2 regions of the Pseudomonas sp. StFLB209 genome follow, and region 2 is predicted to be linked to the other one. Evidence: predicted binding sites of a transcription regulator. Region 2 holds the regulator's gene; the other holds the start of a gene.
The links. The regulator FliA, encoded in region 2, starts transcription of late flagellar genes. The targets are predictions, from matches to a motif close to CTAAAGTTTNNNNNNNNNNNGCCGNTAA.

Region 1 (3,460 bases), 2.9 Mb from region 2:
CGCCGGGCGCAATACCTGGCGGATCTACACCGCAGAGCCTGGCTGACGCCTTTGGCTGTCTTGCTTAAAGCCGGAACTTGCCCACCAGGCCATTGAACGACACGGCCAGGCGCGACAATTCCTGACTTGAAGCGCTGGTCTGATTGGCACCTGCGGCGGTCTGGGTCGACAGGTCCTGGATATTGACAAGGTTACGGTCCACCTCACGAGCCACATGGGCCTGCTGTTCGGATGCCGTCGCAATCAACAGATTGCGATCGTTGATTTGCGCGATGCTCTGCGCGATGCGCTCCAGTGACTGACCGGTGGCCTGGGCCAGGGTCTGGGTCTCGCTGGCCAGGCTGCGACTGTTGCCCATGGCCCGCACGGCCTGGTCAGCGCTGCTCTGCACCGAGCCGATCATGGCTTCGATTTCACCGGTGGACGCCTGGGTACGCGCGGCCAGGGCGCGGACCTCGTCGGCGACCACGGCAAAACCGCGCCCCTGCTCGCCGGCACGGGCCGCTTCAATGGCCGCGTTGAGGGCCAGCAGGTTGGTCTGTTCGGCGATGCCGCGAATCACGTCCAGCACCTTGCCGATCTCGCGCACTTGCCCTGCCAGCTCTTCGACCTGGGTGGTGGAGCTGGAAATCTCGGCACTGACCGTATCGATGGCCTTGACCGCGTTGCGGGCCTGGTCGCGGCCACTGGCTGCTTCGTCACTGGTGAGCTTGGAGGCATCGGAGGTCGACATGGCATTGCGAGCCACCTCTTCAACGGCGGCAGTCATTTCGGTCACCGCGGTTGCCGCCAGCTGAATTTCATCGTTCTGACGGGTCAGGCCGCGGCTGCTTTCTTCTGTGACGGCATTGAGTTCTTCAGCGGCGGAAGCCAGTTGGTCGGCTGCGCTGGCAATCTGCTGGATGGTGCCTTTCAGACCGTTTTGCATATCGCCCAGGGCCGCGAGCAACTGACCGGCTTCGTCGCGACGGGTGCTGACAATGGGCTGGGTCAGGTCGCCACTGGCGACCCGTTGGGCACTGATCACAGCGCTGGAAATCGGTGCGCTGATGATCCGGCTGATGAATAGACCAAGAGCGAACGCGGCGATAAAAGCGATGGCGATACCGATATACAGGGTCAGCTTGGCCGAAGCCTCTTGCTGGGTGGCATCAGCCGCACCTTCACCGATCTGGCGGTTGTTCGATTCGACCATGATGGTCAATTCGTCGATGACTTTGACATAAGCACGGTGTACATCAGCATCGATGAACGCGCGGGCGGCTGCCAGGTCACCCGAACCGAGCAGGGTCACAGCGCGATCAACCAACGCCTGATAGGCCGGCCAGTCCTGCTCCATCTTGTCACCGGCTGCACGCTCGTCGTCGGCCAGCGGCGTGGCGCGATACTGGGCAAAGGCTTTTTCAGCTGCACTGCGGCTTTCACGCATCTTGCCGATGATTTCATCGCGAGCGCTTTGCGGCGCATTGGATGCATAGGCGGATACCAGGCGATACAAGTCGCGGCTCTGGGTGACCGCGCTGGTCTTGGTTTCGGCGGTCTTGGCCACCGAAATGAGGTTATTGGTGAACACCAGGCGCAGACTGTCGGACAGTTCGCCGATACCCCGGCTGCCTATCAGGCCCACCACAAGAGTAATCACGGCGCACAGCGCAAAGGACAGCAGCAGCTTGGTCGAGAGTTTCGCATCGTAGAACCAATTCATACGCAGAGCCTTCCAGAGATCATCAGGGTTGAACCAGGCACGGTTTGCCAAACGTGTGTTCATGACGCTATCGGCCACGTTCGATCAGCGTTGAGGGATGGACGAAGGTTTTTCTGCCGTACGGTCATCGGCGCAGAGGTTGGCGGTCGAGGAAATTTTCACACTGGCCGGGTTACCATGGCCGCCCATTCTGTAGAGAGCCATAAACCCGGATGTGCGCTGCAATCAATGCAACCTCTGCGTTACCCAGTGTTCTTGCAGGCCCGATCCTGCGTCGTCAGGAGAGCAATCGGCTAGTGTTGTGGCTGGTCGGTTCACGGCCGCTTGCACCAACCCTGCGGCTGATATTCAACGATGCTCAGGGCCAGCGGCAGCAGCACGACTATGCGCTGAACGACGAGCAGTGCCAGGTGATCGCCATTGGTCGCCATGCTTTCGTGCACCTGATTGACCTGCAGCTCGACAACCCGCTGCCGTGCGACGTGCAGATCGACTATGACCTGCTGCTCGACGAAGCACAGGCGTCGATAGCGAACTGGGCGCCACATTTGCTGTATGCCAGTGCAGCGCTGCCGAACTTCGTGATTCGCAGCCGGATCGATCACATGCTGCATGGCTCGTGCCGCAAACCGCACCATCCAGCCGCCGAAGGGCTGCTGTGTGCCGACCGCTTGCTGGCCGCCGGGCCCAGGCCGCAGGAGCGCCCGGCCCTGCTGATGATGAGTGGCGATCAGGTCTACGCCGACGACGTCGCAGGTCCCATGCTGCGTGCCATTCATGCCTTGATCCAGCGCCTGGAGCTGTTCGACGAACAGCTTGAGGGCGCGGTGGTGGACGACAGTATTCAGCTCTACGACCACCCGGCCAGCTATTACCGCCGCGCCGAGCTGCTGCCGGCACTCAAGAGCAACGAAACCCTGCGCGAACGCTTCTTTGGCGGGGTCAACAAGCCGGTGTTCACCAGCAGCAACGCCGATAACCATCTGGTGACCCTGGCCGAGATCATGGCCATGTACCTGCTGGTCTGGTCGCCGGTGCCCTGGACACTGATCGACATCAGCGCACCGCAACTCGATGAGCAGCGCCGCGAGCGTTATCGATATGAACAGGAACTGGTCGAAGGTTTCAGGCAAGGCCTGCAAGGCAGCGCACGGGTCATGGCTCATTTGCAGTGCCTGATGATCTTCGATGACCACGATGTCACTGACGACTGGAACCTGTCGGCCAGTTGGGAAGAAACTGCCTATGGCCACCCGTTTTCACGGCGCATCATCGGCAATGCGCTGGTCGGCTATCTGTTGTGTCAGGGTTGGGGCAATAACCCGGACGTCTTTACCGAGGCCACCGAACAGTTCCATGCCCTGAGCTGCCGCGCCATGAATAACGACGGCATGCTCGATAACCAGACGCTGGACGCGCTGATCGACAGTTTGCTGCGCTTTGAGCAATGGCATTACGTGTTGCCCACCGAGCCGGCGCTGGTGGTGCTCGACACCCGCACCCGGCGCTGGCGCAGCGAGTCGAATCTGGCTCAGCCTTCCGGGCTGCTCGATTGGGAGGCGCTGTGCGAGCTGCAGCAGGAGTTGATCGATCACAAGAGCGCGATCATCGTGTCACCGGCACCGGTGTTCGGGGTCAAGCTGATCGAGGCCATCCAGCGAATTTTCAGCTGGTGCGGCTACCCGTTGCTGGTCGATGCGGAAAACTGGATGGCCCACCGCGGCGCGGCCCAGGTGATCCTGAATATCTTTCGGC
Region 2 (14,440 bases):
TGCGCAAGGCTTTTGGCAATCACCAAGCCCAGGCCGCTCTGGCCTGGCGACTGGCGCTCCAGAGTGGCCAGTGCGGTACTGGACGGCAACAGCGAAATCCGCTGATCGCTGGTCGGCAGCAGCAACTGGCCGGGCAGGCCTTGAGGCACTGCACCTTTATGCAGAAACAGGTCGAAAGCGCTGTGCTCCAGCTCGTCAGGGTTATGGCCGAAGTAACTGGTCATCGAGCCATGCGGGTCCAGATCGACCACGACCACACGCTTGCCCGAGTCAGCCAGCAGGCCGGCCAGGGCAATGGTCGTGGTGGTCTTGCCGACCCCACCTTTCTGATTGGCGACTGCCCAGACTCTCATTTAGCTGTATTCCTTGTGCACGGCAATGTCCCTGACCGTTCTAGCGAGCGGGTGACGGAGAATTGACGGCATTGGTGCCTGACGGTGGACTTGCCGGAGCCGGTGCAGTTTGTGTGCCAGCACGCCGTAATGCTGCATCAGGGGTGGCATTGGCTGAACCACCTGCGGTCAGACTGCGGCGCACATCCAGGTTACGGGAAATAACCAGCACCACGCGGCGATTCTGCGCCCGCCCCTGCGCGGTGGCATTACTGGCGATTGGCTGAAACTCAGCGTACCCCACTGAAGCCATGCGCGCCGGATTGACGCCGTACATGGCCAGCAGACGCACGATGCTCGCCGCCCGTGAAGCGGACAGCTCCCAGTTGGTCGGGAACTGCGCGGTGTTGATCGGTTGATCGTCTGTGAAACCTTCGACATGCACCGGGTTATCGAAGCGTTTGACGATATTGGCCACCCTTTCGATGATGCTGAAGGCCTGATTGCTGGGCATGGCGTCACCGCTGCCGAACAACAGGCTGGAATTAAGCTCGATCTCAACCCACAACTCGTTGCCACGCACGGTCATCTGGTCGGAGCGCAACAGGTCGCCGAATCCGGCGCGCACATCATCGGCGATGGCCTGCAACGGATCGACCGTTTTGGCACCGATACCGGCGTCGGTCTGCTCACTGTCTTTCAGAAGAGGCTCGGCAGGCCGGGTGGTCTGTGGCCGCTGCTCACCGATCGGAATCGGCTGCATGGTCCGCTCAGCGTCATTGAACACCCCGACCAGCGCCTGGGACAGAATCTTGTACTTGCCCTCGTTGAGTGACGAAATCGAGTACATCACCACAAAAAAGGCGAACAGCAAGGTGATGAAATCCGCGTAGGACACCAGCCAGCGTTCGTGATTTTCATGCTCTTCGTGGCGGCGGCGACGGGACATGCGGTTACTCCATGAAGCCTTGCAGCTTGAGCTCAATGGAGCGCGGGTTTTCACCCTCGGCAATGGACAGCAGGCCTTCGAGCAGCATCTCGCGGTAGCGCGACTGGCGCAGGGCAATCGCCTTGAGTTTGTTGGCCACCGGCAGCAGGAACAGGTTGGCACTGGCCACGCCATAGATCGTGGCGACGAACGCGACCGCGATACCGCCACCCAACTGGCTCGGGTCGGCCAGATTGCCCATCACGTGGATCAGGCCCATGACCGCACCGATGATGCCGATGGTCGGCGCGTAACCGCCCATGCTTTCGTAAACCTTGGCGGCCTGGATATCGCGGTTTTCCTGGGTAATGAAATCGACTTCCAGAATACTGCGAATCGACGCCGGCTCCGCGCCATCAACCAGCAATTGCAGGCCCTTGCGCGCATAAGGGTCAGGCTCGGTGTCTGCCACGCTCTCCAGCCCCAGCAGGCCTTCCTTGCGCGCCGTCATGCTCCAGCCAATGATCCGGTCAATGCCGCCAGGCAGATCGATGCGTGGCGGAAACAGAATCCAGCGCAGGATCTGCACGGCACGTTTGAACGCACTCATCGGTGCCTGCAACAACGCAGCCGCCAGGGTGCCGCCCAGCACGATCAGCGCGGCCGGGCCGTTGACCAGCGAGCTGACATGCCCACCCTCAAGCAGATTGCCACCCAGAATCGCGACAAACGCCAGAATCAGGCCGATAAGGCTCAGTACATCCATTACAGGCACGCCTCCACGATGTGCCGGCCGATATCGTCCAGGCTGTACACCGCATCCGCCAGATCAGCCTTGACGATGGCCATCGGCATACCATAAATCACGCAACTGGCCTCATCCTGGGCCCATACGGTGCTGCCGCCCTGCTTGAGCATGCGCGCACCTTCACGGCCGTCGGCGCCCATTCCGGTGAGGACCACCGACAGCACCTTGTCACCGTAGGCCTTGGCCGCCGAGCCAAAGGTGATATCCACGCACGGCTTGTAGTTCAGGCGCTCATCACCGGGCAGGATTTTCACCGCGCCACGGCCATCGACCATCATCTGTTTGCCACCCGGAGCCAGCAACGCCAGACCCGGACGCAGCAGATCACCGTCTTCGGCTTCCTTGACGCTGATCTTGCACAACTTGTCGAGGCGCTCGGCAAACGCCTTGGTAAAGGCTGCCGGCATGTGCTGGATGAGCACGATGGGCGCCGGGAAGTTGGCAGGCAATTGGGTCAACACGCGCTGCAACGCAACCGGCCCACCGGTGGAGGTGCCAATGGCTACCAGCTTGTAGGCCTTGCGCCGTGGCGCCGGCGAATGATGAGCATGGGCCGGCGCAGCAGCCGGGCTGGCGGATGCTGTGACCGGCGCCGCGCGACTGGTCAACGGCCGGGTAGCCGCCGGAGCAGGCGCCGGCGCCACAGGGGGCGGCGTGCGCCGCACACTCGGGCTGGCCGCAGGTGCCGGGGCGGATGCCGTAGCCGCAGGCGTTGACTGCGAGCTGCTGCCAAACGAGCTGAAACGACGATTACTGCGCGCGATGCTGTTGATCTTCTCGCACAGCAACTGTTTGACCTTGTCAGGGTTGCGCGAGATGTCTTCGAAATTCTTGGGCAGGAAGTCGACCGCACCGGCATCCAGCGCGTCGAGTGTGACCCGCGCGCCCTCGTGGGTCAGGGAGGAGAACATCAATACCGGCGTAGGGATACGCTGCATGATGTGGCGGACCGAAGTGATGCCGTCCATCATCGGCATCTCGTAGTCCATGGTGATCACATCAGGCTTGAGCGCCAGGGCCTGTTCGATGGCTTCCTTGCCGTTGGTTGCGGTACCGACCACCTGAATGAGCGGGTCCGAAGAGAGGATTTCCGTAACGCGGCGGCGGAAAAAACCCGAATCATCCACCACCAGGACCTTGACTGCCATAAACACTCCAATAGACCCCGGGACAATACTGCCCCGGGGCCAGAATCAAATACGCCGTGCGGCGTAACGCTTGAGCATGCTCGGAACATCAAGGATCAAGGCAATCCGACCGTCACCGGTAATGGTGGCGCCCGACATGCCAGGGGTGCCTTGCAGCATCTTGCCCAGCGGTTTGATGACCACCTCTTCCTGGCCGACCAGTTGATCGACCACGAAACCAATGCGCTGCGTGCCGACCGACAGAATCACCACGTGCCCTTCGCGCTGCTCCTCATGAGCTGCCGACTTGATCAGCCAGCGTTTGAGGTAGAACAGTGGCAGTGCCTTGTCGCGCACGATAACCACTTCCTGGCCGTCAACCACATTGGTGGTCGACAGGTCGAGGTGGAAGATTTCGTTGACGTTGACCAGCGGGAATGCAAACGCCTGGTCGGCGAGCATCACCATCAGGGTCGGCATGATCGCCAGGGTCAGCGGCACCTTGATGACGATCTTCGAACCCTGGCCCTTGGTCGAATAGATGTTGATCGTACCGTTGAGCTGGGAAATCTTGGTTTTCACCACGTCCATGCCAACCCCACGACCGGACACATCGGAAATCTCGGTCTTGGTCGAGAAGCCGGGGGCGAAGATCAGGTTGTAGCAGTCGCTGTCGCTGAGACGATCGGCCGCGTCCTTGTCCATGACGCCGCGCTTGACCGCAATGGCGCGCAGCACGGCCGGGTCCATACCCTTGCCGTCATCGGAAATCGACAACAGGATGTGATCGCCTTCCTGCTCGGCCGACAGCACCACCCGGCCACTGCGTGACTTGCCGCTGGCCTCACGCTCCTCAGGAGTTTCCACACCGTGGTCGACCGCGTTACGCACCAAGTGCACCAACGGGTCAGCGAGCGCCTCGACCAGGTTCTTGTCCAGGTCGGTCTCTTCACCCACCAGTTCCAGGTTGATCTCTTTCTTGAGCTGGCGTGCCAGGTCACGAACCAGACGCGGAAAGCGGCCGAAGACTTTCTTGATCGGCTGCATGCGGGTCTTCATGACCGCGGTTTGCAGGTCGGCGGTGACCACATCCAGGTTGGAAACCGCCTTGGACATCGCTTCATTGCCGCTGTTGAGGCCAAGGCGTACCAGACGGTTACGCACCAGCACCAACTCGCCGACCATGTTCATGATCTCGTCAAGCCGCGCGGTATCGACGCGCACCGTGGTTTCGGCTTCTGTCGCGGTCGGCTTCTCGGCTGGCGCGGCAGCAGCTCTGGCCGGTGCGGCAGCGGCAGGCTTGGCCGCCGCGGGCGCAGGCGCAGCAGCAGGCTTGGCCACCGCAGGCTCGACCTTGGCGACAGGGGCTGGCGGCTTGGCCGCCGGCGCTGCGGCGGCAACCGCGCCGCTTACTGCCGCCGGTTCGAACTTGCCCTTGCCGTGCAACTCGTCGAGCAGGTTTTCAAATTCGTGATCGGTGATTTCATCCGATGCAGGGCTGCTGGCAGGTGCCGCAGGGGCAACGGCCACCGCTTCTACAGCGCCGCTGAACGAGCCTTTGCCGTGCAACTGATCAAGCAGCGACTCGAATTCGTCGTCGGTGATTTCATCCGAGGCAGCGCCAGCGGGCGCTGCGACAGCAGGTGCTGCAGCACTGACAGTGGCGACGCTGGCATCGAACGAACCCTTGCCATGCAACTGATCGAGCAGCGCTTCGAATTCGTGATCGGTGATTTCATCACTCGCTGCAGCCGCAGGCGCGGCTGGCGCAGACGGCGTAGCGGCGACCGGGCTGCCGGCCGGGCCGTGCAGGGAGTCGAGCAGCCGCTCGAACTCATCGTCGGTGATCAGGTCGGAGCCGGCCTCCCCGGCAGCCGGTGCAGCCGCCTCGACCACCGGTTCCGGCGCCGGCTCCGGAGCCGCTGCCACCGCAGCCACTTCGTCAGCTGACTCAGGCTCTGCCAGCCGTGACAGTGCCTGCAGCAGCTCAGGGGTAGCAGGCGTGATGTCACTGCGCTCACGCACCTGGCCGAACATGCTGTTGACGGTATCCAGTGCTTCGAGGACCACGTCCATCAATTCGGCGTTAACGCGACGCTCACCCTTGCGCAGGATGTCGAACACGTTCTCGGCAATGTGGCAGCACTCGACAAGCTCATGCAACTGAAGGAAGCCGGCGCCTCCTTTTACAGTGTGAAAACCGCGAAAAATTGCGTTGAGCAAGTCCGCGTCATCCGGGCGACTTTCAAGCTCGACCAGTTGTTCAGACAATTGCTCGAGAATTTCGCCGGCCTCTACCAGAAAATCCTGGAGGATCTCTTCATCGGCGCCGAAGCTCATTGGGGTGCTCCCTAAAATTAACCGTCAACTGACCTTAGAAGCCAAGGCTGGATAGCAAGTCGTCCACATCATCCTGACCGGAAACGACATCTTCCCGTTTATCGGCATGAATCTGCGGACCTTCACCCTGAGCAAGATGTTTTTTCGGATCTTTTTCTGCTTGCATCGCTTCACGGTCATGCTCGATCCCGGCAAAGCGATCGACATGGCTGGCCATCAGTACCAGCTTGAGCAGGTTGCTCTCAACTTCGGTGACCAGTTGCGTCACGCGCTTGATCACCTGACCGGTAAGGTCCTGATAATCCTGGGCCAGCAGAATGTCGTTGAGATGGCTGGCAACGGCATGGCTCTCTTTCTCGGTACGCGACAGGAAACCGTCCACCCGCTTGGCCAGATCACGAAACTCCTCAGCACCGATTTCGCGGCGCATGAAGCGCCCCCAGTCGGCACTCAGCGCCTTGGCGTCGTCACTGAGGCTGTTCATCAACGGTGTGCTTTGCTCCACCAGATCCATGGTGCGGTTGGCCGCACCCTCGGTCAGCCTTACAACATACGACAAACGCTCGGCGGCATCAGTGATCTGAGACACCTCTTCGGCTTGCGGCATCTGCGGATCGATATGGAAATTGACGATCGCGCTGTGCAGCTCACGCGTCAATTTGCCCACTTCCTGATACAGGCCGCGGTCGCGCGCCTGGTTGAGCTCATGGATCAGTTGCACGGCGTCGCCGAATTTGCCTTTTTCAAGGCTGGCGACCAGCTCGTGCGCGTGTTTTTTCAGGGTCGACTCGAAGTCACCCAATGAATCATTGTTATCCATAGCGCCCTCGCGGCATGCACTCAGCTATTGACGCGCTCGAAGATCTTTTCAATCTTCTCTTGCAATACCTGGGCGGTGAAAGGCTTGACCACATAGCCGTTCACACCGGCCTGGGCCGCTTCAATGATCTGCTCACGCTTGGCTTCAGCAGTCACCATCAGCACCGGAATGTTCTTCAGGCGCTCGTCCTGACGCACTTGGCGCAGCAGGTCGATACCCGACATGCCAGGCATGTTCCAGTCGGTTACCAGAAAATCAAAGGCACCGCTTTGCAGCATCGGCAGCGCGGTAAGACCGTCATCTGCTTCCGATGTATTGGTAAACCCCAGGTCACGCAACAGATTTTTTATGATCCGCCGCATCGTTGAAAAGTCATCAACGATGAGGATTTTCATGTTCTTGTCCAATTCGACCTCCAAGCAGTCTTTAACGAGCCCGCTCCCCGGACCCGCCGTTCACTCAATACAGGTACAGCAACCCCCCGGTGCAACCAGCGCTCGACGCACCAGACACCAGAACACGGCCAAATCGCCTGCAAACAACCCTGTAGAGTTGATTGACAGGCTCCTGCCTTGTCCGGGTAGTCGACACCTCAAGCCCTGCACAGCCGGCCTGAAACCAATGGATCTGTCAGCGCGCCCGCCATTCCCCCAAACGACCTCGCAAGCGGGCTGCGCACTGACTGTGTAACTGGCTGACCCGAGATTCGCTGACCCCAAGGACCTCACCGATCTCTTTGAGGTTCAACTCCTCGTCATAGTACAACGCCAGCACCAAACGCTCACGCTCCGGAAGATTGGCAATGGCATCGGCCAATGCTTTCTGGAAGCGCTCGTCCTCAAGATCGCGCGACGGCTCCAGCGAACCGCTGGCGCCATCTTCGTGCAGCCCATCATGCTCGCCGTCCTGCAGCAGGTCGTCAAAGCTGAACAGCCGACTGCCCAAAGTGTCGTTCAAGATAGCGTAATAATCATCAAGACTTAACTGGAGTTCGGCAGCAACTTCATGATCTTTAGCGTCGCGCCCTGTTCTTGCTTCAATAGCGCGAATCGCATCACTGACCATCCGGGTATTTCGATGCACTGAACGCGGCGCCCAGTCACCTTTACGCACCTCGTCAAGCATCGCGCCACGGATCCGAATGCCGGCGTAGGTTTCGAAACTGGCACCCTTGGTGGAGTCGTATTTGGTCGATACTTCAAGCAGGCCGATCATGCCCGCCTGGATCAGGTCTTCGACCTGGACGCTGGCAGGCAGACGGGCCAGCAGGTGGTAGGCAATACGCTTGACCAGTGGCGCATAGCGCTCAATCAACTCGTATTGCGAATTCCTTGATGCCTTGCTGTACATCTGATAACCGCTGGCTGTCATTGAACCGGTCCCGCTGCACTGGTCTGGTGAACAAGTCGCTCGACAAAGAACTCAAGGTGCCCACGCGGATTGGCCGGCAACGGCCAGGTATCGACCTTCTGGGCAATGGCTCGGAATGCCAGCGCGCATTTGGAGCGTGGAAAGGCTTCGTAGACCGCACGTTGCTTTTGCACCGCCTTGCGCACACATTCGTCATAGGGCACTGCGCCGACATACTGCAAGGCCACGTCCAGAAAACGATCGGTCACCTTGGTCAGTTTGGCAAACAGGTTACGACCCTCTTGCGGCGTCTGCGCCATGTTGGCCAGGACCCTGAAGCGGTTCATGCCGTAGTCGCGATTGAGCAGTTTGATCAGCGCGTAAGCGTCGGTGATCGAGGTCGGTTCATCGCAGACCACCAGCAAGACCTCTTGGGCGGCACGCACGAAACTGACCACCGATTCACCGATACCGGCTGCGGTGTCGATCACCAGCACATCAAGATTGTCGCCAAGCTCGCTGAACGCCTGGATCAGGCCGGCATGCTGCGCGGGCGCCAGGTGCACCATGCTCTGGGTACCGGAGGCCGCTGGCACGATACGCACTCCGCCAGGCCCCTGGAGCAGGACGTCACGCAGCTCACAGCGGCCCTCGATGACATCGGCCAGGGTGCGTTTGGGCGTAAGGCCCAGCAAAACATCAACGTTGGCCAGACCAAGATCAGCATCAAGCAGCATGACGCGACGGCCGAGCTCGGCCAGCGCCAGCGACAGATTCACTGAAACGTTGGTCTTGCCAACGCCACCTTTGCCGCCGGTCACGGCGATAACCTGTACGGGATGCATGCTGCCCATGTTATTTCTTTACCTTGTCATGCGTAGACTGGAGCCACATTACGGGCTGCACGTTCCGTGACGAACAATGCCTGGCAGACCACCGATGCAGTAATTTTTTAGTCGTGTTCATCAATCACCCCACTCGCTTGCCGGGGTTGTGATAAAGGTCGGCGAACATGTCCGCCATAGCCTCTTCGCTGGGTTCATCCTGCATTTGCACACTGACGGCCCGACTCACCAGTTGATGGCGGCGTGGCAGATGCAAATCATCAGGAATACGCGGCCCATCGGTCAGATAGGCCACGGGGAGTTCATGCCCGATCGCAAGGCTCAGCACTTCACCCAGGCTGGCAGTTTCATCCAGTTTGGTCAGGATGCAGCCGGCCAGCCCGCAGCGTTTGTAGCTGTGGTAAGCGGCGGTCAACACCTGCTTCTGGCTGGTAGTGGCCAGGACCAGATAGTTGCGCGAGCGAATCCCGCGCCCGGCCAGGCTTTCAAGCTGCAGGCGCAGCGCCGGATCGCTGGCTTGCAGGCCGGCGGTATCGATCAGCACCACACGCTTGCGGATCAGCGGTTCGAGCGCCTGGGCCAGGGACTGTCCCGGATCGACGTGGGTCACCGGCACATTGAGAATACGCCCAAGGGTCTTGAGCTGCTCCTGGGCACCGATCCGGAAGCTGTCCATGCTCACCAGCGCGATATTCTGCGCGCCGTACTTGAGCACGTAACGCGCCGCCAGCTTGGCCAGCGTAGTGGTCTTGCCCATCCCTGCCGGACCGACCATCGCGATCACCCCGCCCTCTTCCAGCGGCTCGTTGTCAGGCACATTGATCATCCGCGCCAGATGCGCCAGCAACATGCGCCAGGCATGACGGGGATCGTCGATATCGGGAACCATATCCAGCAGATCCCGCGACAGCGGGCCGGACAGGCCAACGCGCTGCAGACGCCGCCACAGGTTGGCCTGCTGCGGACGACTGCCCTGCAATTGCGTCCAGGCCAGCGAACCCAACTGGACTTCCAGCAGCTCGCGCAAGCCGTTGAGCTCCGAGCGCATCGAGTCAAACGCACGCTGGTTCAGCGTCGGCTCGGCAACGCCGGGTGCAGCGACGGCAACAGCAGGACGCGGCGGTTCTTCAAGGGTCGGCTCGATGTGCCGGTCGGCAGCGCTCAGCGGCAAGCCAGAAAACAACTGACGGTTGCTCGATACGTCATCGCCTTCGTTGCGACTTTCGAGTTCAGCTTGCGCCGAGACGATCCGCGACTGAGTCTTGCGCAGCTCGTCTTCAAGCTCCATGTTCGGCACCCGCGGCGCCAGCGCAGACAGCTTGTAATCAAGAGCAGCAGTCAGCTCAACGCCACCGGCAATGCGCCGATTTCCGATGATGGCCGCCTCGGCGCCCAGCTCATCGCGAACCAGTTTCATGGCTTGACGCATATCGGCGGCGAAAAAACGCTTAACTTGCATGACTCACTACCTCAGCCGTTAGGCCCGACAGTCGCTACGATGGTGACTTGCTTGTTGTCAGGAATTTCCTGGTACGCCAGAACATGCATGTTCGGTACAGCCAATCGTCCAAATCGTGACAGCATGGCCCGAATCGGACCTGCCACCAGCAAAATCACCGGCGAGCCTTGCATCTCTTGACGCTGCGCCGCCTCAATCAACGAGCGTTGCAGCTTCTCGGCCATGCTTGGCTCCAGAAGAACGCCTTCTTCCTGACCCTGACCCGCCTTCTGCATACTATTTAGCAAAATCTGTTCCAATCTAGGCTCAAGGGTGATGACAGGCAGCTCTGTCTCAGTCCCTACAATGCTTTGCACGATCGCCCGGCTCAACCCGACCCGCACCACAGCCACCAACGCGGCGGTATCTTGACTCCTGGCCGCATTGTTCGCGATGGCCTCGGCAATCGTGCGGATATCACGCACCGGCACATGCTCGGCCAGCAGCGCCTGCAGCACATTGAGCAGCGCCGACAACGACAGCACCCCAGGCACCAGCTCTTCAGCCAGCTTGGGCGAACTCTTGGCCAGCAACTGCATCAGTTGCTGCACTTCCTCGTGGCCGATCAATTCATGGGAGTGCTTGTAGAGAATCTGGTTCAGGTGCGTCGCCACAACGGTGCTGGCATCCACCACTGTGTAACCCAACGACTGGGCCTGGCTGCGCTGACTGATTTCGATCCACACCGCTTCCAGACCAAACGCCGGATCGCGCGCATTGATACCGTTGAGGGTACCGAACACCTGACCCGGGTTGATCGCCAGTTCACGGTCCGGATAAATCTCCGCCTCGGCCAGAATCACCCCCATCAGCGTCAAACGATAGGCGCTGGGCGCCAGATCGAGGTTGTCGCGAATGTGCACCGTGGGCATCAGAAAGCCCAGGTCTTGTGAAAGCTTCTTGCGCACACCCTTGATCCGCGCCAGCAACTGACCACCCTGATTGCGATCCACCAGCGGAATCAGCCGGTAACCGACCTCCAGGCCGATGATGTCGACCGGCGTTACGTCGTCCCAGCCCAACTCCTTGGAGTCCTGGGCACGCACTGGCGAAGGCAGCAGGTCCTGCTGACGCTGCACCTCGGCCAGCGCCACAGCCTTGGCATTCTGGTCACGGCGCCACAGCCAGTAGGCAGCACCCGAGGCGATTGCCCCCAGACCAATGAAGGCAAAGTGCGGCATGCCAGGCACCAGGCCCATGACGATCATGATCGCCCCCGACACCGCCAGCGCCTTATAAGACGAGAACATCTGGCGGTTGATCTGCTTGCCCATTTCTTCCGAACCGGAAGCACGGGTCACCATGATCGCCGCTGCGGTCGACAGCAGCAGAGATGGCAATTGCGCCACCAGACCGTCACCGATCGCCAGCAAGGTATAAACACGCCCGGCGTCGCCAAAGCTCATGCTGTGTTGCAACATGCCCACCAGCATGCCGCCGATCAGGTTGATGAACAGAATCAGCAGACCGGCAATAGCGTCACCGCGCACAAACTTGCTGGCACCGTCCATCGAGCCATAGAACTCGGCCTCGGCGGCCACTTCAGAACGACGCGCCTTGGCCTGGTTCTGGTCAATCAATCCAGCATTGAGGTCGGCATCGATCGCCATCTGCTTACCCGGCATGGCGTCAAGAGTAAAGCGCGCACTGACCTCGGAAATCCGCCCGGCACCCTTGGTGATTACCACGAAGTTGATGATCATCAGGATGGTGAAGACCACGATACCGACAACGTAGTTACCACCGATCACCACCTCACCAAAGGCCTGGATGACCTTACCGGCAGCGTCGTGACCATCCTGGCCGTGCAACAGCACCACCCGGGTCGAGGCGACGTTCAACGCCAGACGCAACAGGGTGGCGACCAGCAGGATGGTCGGGAATACCGAGAAGTCCAGCGGCCGCATGGCGTACACACAGACCAGCAGAACCACGATCGACAAGGCAATGTTGAAGGTGAAAAACACGTCGAGCAGGAACGGCGGGATTGGCAACATCATCATTGCCAGCAGCGACAGCAATAATATCGGCACGCCCAACTGGCCGCGCCCGAACCCGGCCAGATTGCTGCGCGCGTTACTGATTAACTGAGAGCGATCCACCGGTTCTTTCCTGCATCAGACCAAAACTTTGACGCCCCACGCGCCATGCACTGGCCTATTGCAAGAAACCGTCCAACTTTGCCGCCACAACCGCGTCGATAAAACCACCCATCGTCGACGCAGAAATCGTCATCAGGAGTCGCGCTGCAGATCGGGCGGAATGGGAAGATCGCCCAAAGGATCCGGACGCTTGGCGCGCCCGGCATGGAATTGACGAATCTGAAAGACATAGGCCAGCACCTGCGCCACAGCAAGATACAGACCGGCCGGAATCTCTTCTTCCAGCTCGGTGCTGTAGTAAATCGAACGCGCCAGGGCAGCCGACTCCAGGATCAGGATCTGGTTGTGCGCACCGATCTCACGAATCTTCAGGGCAATCATATCCACCCCTTTGGCCAGCAGCATCGGCGCCCCACCCTTTTCAGGGTCGTACTTGAGCGCTACGGCAAAGTGGGTGGGGTTGGTAATGATCACGTCCGCCTCGGGAATTGCAGCCATCATCCGCCGCTGAGACATCTGAAACTGCAGTTGGCGAATACGCTGTTTGACTTCCGGACTACCATCACTGTTCTTGTGCTCATCACGCACTTCCTGCTTGGTCATCAGCAGTTTTTTATGCGCCTCGTACAGCTGGAACGGCACATCCACCGCCGCAATCAGGAACAGCCCGGACACGATCCACAAGGTGCTCCAACCCACCACTTGCAGACTATGGATCATCGCCTGCTCAAGCGGCTCATAAGCGATAGCCACCAGATCATCACGGTCGCCGTCGATCACCACCAGCGCAACGATAAGGATGATCAGAAACTTCGCCAACGACTTGAGCAACTCTACCAGCGAATGCATCGAGAACATGCGCTTGATGCCGGACAACGGATTCATCCGGCTGAATTTGGGCATCAGCGATTTGGTCGTGAACAGCCAGCCACCAAGCAGGATCGGCCCCACCAGAGCCGCTACCAGCATGGCGACCATGAACGGCAACATGACAATGATCGCGAACTTTCCCGACTTGAGAAGCATGGTTCCCATCCAGGTCGGGTCCATGAGCGCTTCACGAGAAATCGAGAAGTTGTCGCGCATCAACTCCTGCATCATTTGGGCAATACCGCCACCAAATATCAACAGCCCGACCGCCCCCATAAGCGTAACAACCAGCGTGGTCAGCTCCTTGGATCTGGCAATCTGCCCCTCAGCCCGGGTGTCACGGATTTTCTTCTCCGTGGGGTCTTCTGTCTTGTCCTGACCACTCTCGCTCTCGGCCATTCAACGCGCCCTCACCAGATCTCGCAGTTGCTGCAAGGCTTCGACCGCCATTGGCTGATACTGGCCCAGCATGTCAGCCATGCTCATCCACAAGATGACCATACCAAGCACCAGAGTCATCGGGAAACCGATGGAGAAGATGTTCAATTGCGGCGCGGCGCGAGTCATGATGCCAAACGCAATGTTGATGATCAGCAAGGCGGCAATGGCTGGCAGAACCAGACGCAACCCCGCTGCCAGCGTCCAGCTCAGACCATTGGCCAACCCCCAGAAGCTGTTGATCTGCAAGCCCCCGCCAACCGGGAGCGTAGTGAAGCTCTCGATGAGAACCTCCAGCACCACCAGGTGGCCATTCATGGCCAGAAACATCAGGGTGACCAGCATGGTAAAGAACTGCCCGACCACAGCTGTAGATACGCCGTTGGCAGGGTCAACCATCGAGGCGAAGCCCATACCCATCTGGGTAGCGATGATCTGGCCGGCGATCACGAACACTTGAAAGAACAGCTGCAGGCACAACCCCATGCCAACCCCGATGATTACCTGCTCGCCAATCAGCAGTAACGCACTGAGATCCAATGCCTGCACAGCCGGAACCGGTGGCAGCACCGGCGCTACAACCACTGTGATAGCGACCGCTAAATACAGGCGCACACGCCGTGGCACCAGCGTCGTGCCGATAATCGGCATGGTCATCAGCAAAGCGACAATACGAAACAACGGCAGCATGAAACTGGCCACCCACGTGCTGATCTGGGTGTCGGTCAGCATGAGCAATGGCTGCATGATCCTCAGCCGATCAAGGTGGGAATGCTGTTGAACAGATTCAGGACATAGTCCATGAACACTTTCAACAACCAGGGACCGGTGACAATCAGCGTGATGAGCATCACCAACAGGCGCGGCAGAAAGCTCAGGGTCTGTTCGTTGATTTGCGTGGCCGCCTGAAATATGGCCACGATAAGACCGCAGATCAGGCTCGGCACCACCAGAATGGCCACCAGCATGGTGGTCAACCACA

Region 1: the regulator FliA is predicted to act here: its motif matches at 1,773-1,800, upstream of PSCI_RS04735 (methyl-accepting chemotaxis protein).

Annotation. Positions count from the first base shown of each region.
Region 1 covers NZ_AP014637.1:1,019,418-1,022,877, forward strand. Annotated here, with positions in the region: gene PSCI_RS04730 (sensor domain-containing diguanylate cyclase) at 1-46, shown strand, start outside; gene PSCI_RS04735 (methyl-accepting chemotaxis protein) at 65-1,705, opposite strand; gene PSCI_RS04740 (isoleucyl-tRNA synthetase) at 1,918-3,460, shown strand, end outside.
Region 2 covers NZ_AP014637.1:3,924,307-3,938,746, reverse strand. Annotated here, with positions in the region: gene PSCI_RS17655 (ParA family protein) at 1-353, opposite strand, end outside; gene motD (flagellar motor protein MotD) at 394-1,281, opposite strand; gene PSCI_RS17645 (flagellar motor protein) at 1,286-2,026, opposite strand; gene PSCI_RS17640 (protein-glutamate methylesterase/protein-glutamine glutaminase) at 2,026-3,216, opposite strand; gene PSCI_RS17635 (chemotaxis protein CheA) at 3,262-5,535, opposite strand; gene PSCI_RS17630 (protein phosphatase CheZ) at 5,570-6,355, opposite strand; gene PSCI_RS17625 (chemotaxis response regulator CheY) at 6,376-6,750, opposite strand; gene fliA (RNA polymerase sigma factor FliA) at 6,986-7,726, opposite strand; gene fleN (flagellar synthesis regulator FleN) at 7,723-8,559, opposite strand; gene flhF (flagellar biosynthesis protein FlhF) at 8,675-10,009, opposite strand; gene flhA (flagellar biosynthesis protein FlhA) at 10,021-12,150, opposite strand; gene flhB (flagellar biosynthesis protein FlhB) at 12,283-13,419, opposite strand; gene fliR (flagellar biosynthetic protein FliR) at 13,420-14,205, opposite strand; gene fliQ (flagellar biosynthesis protein FliQ) at 14,211-14,440, opposite strand, start outside.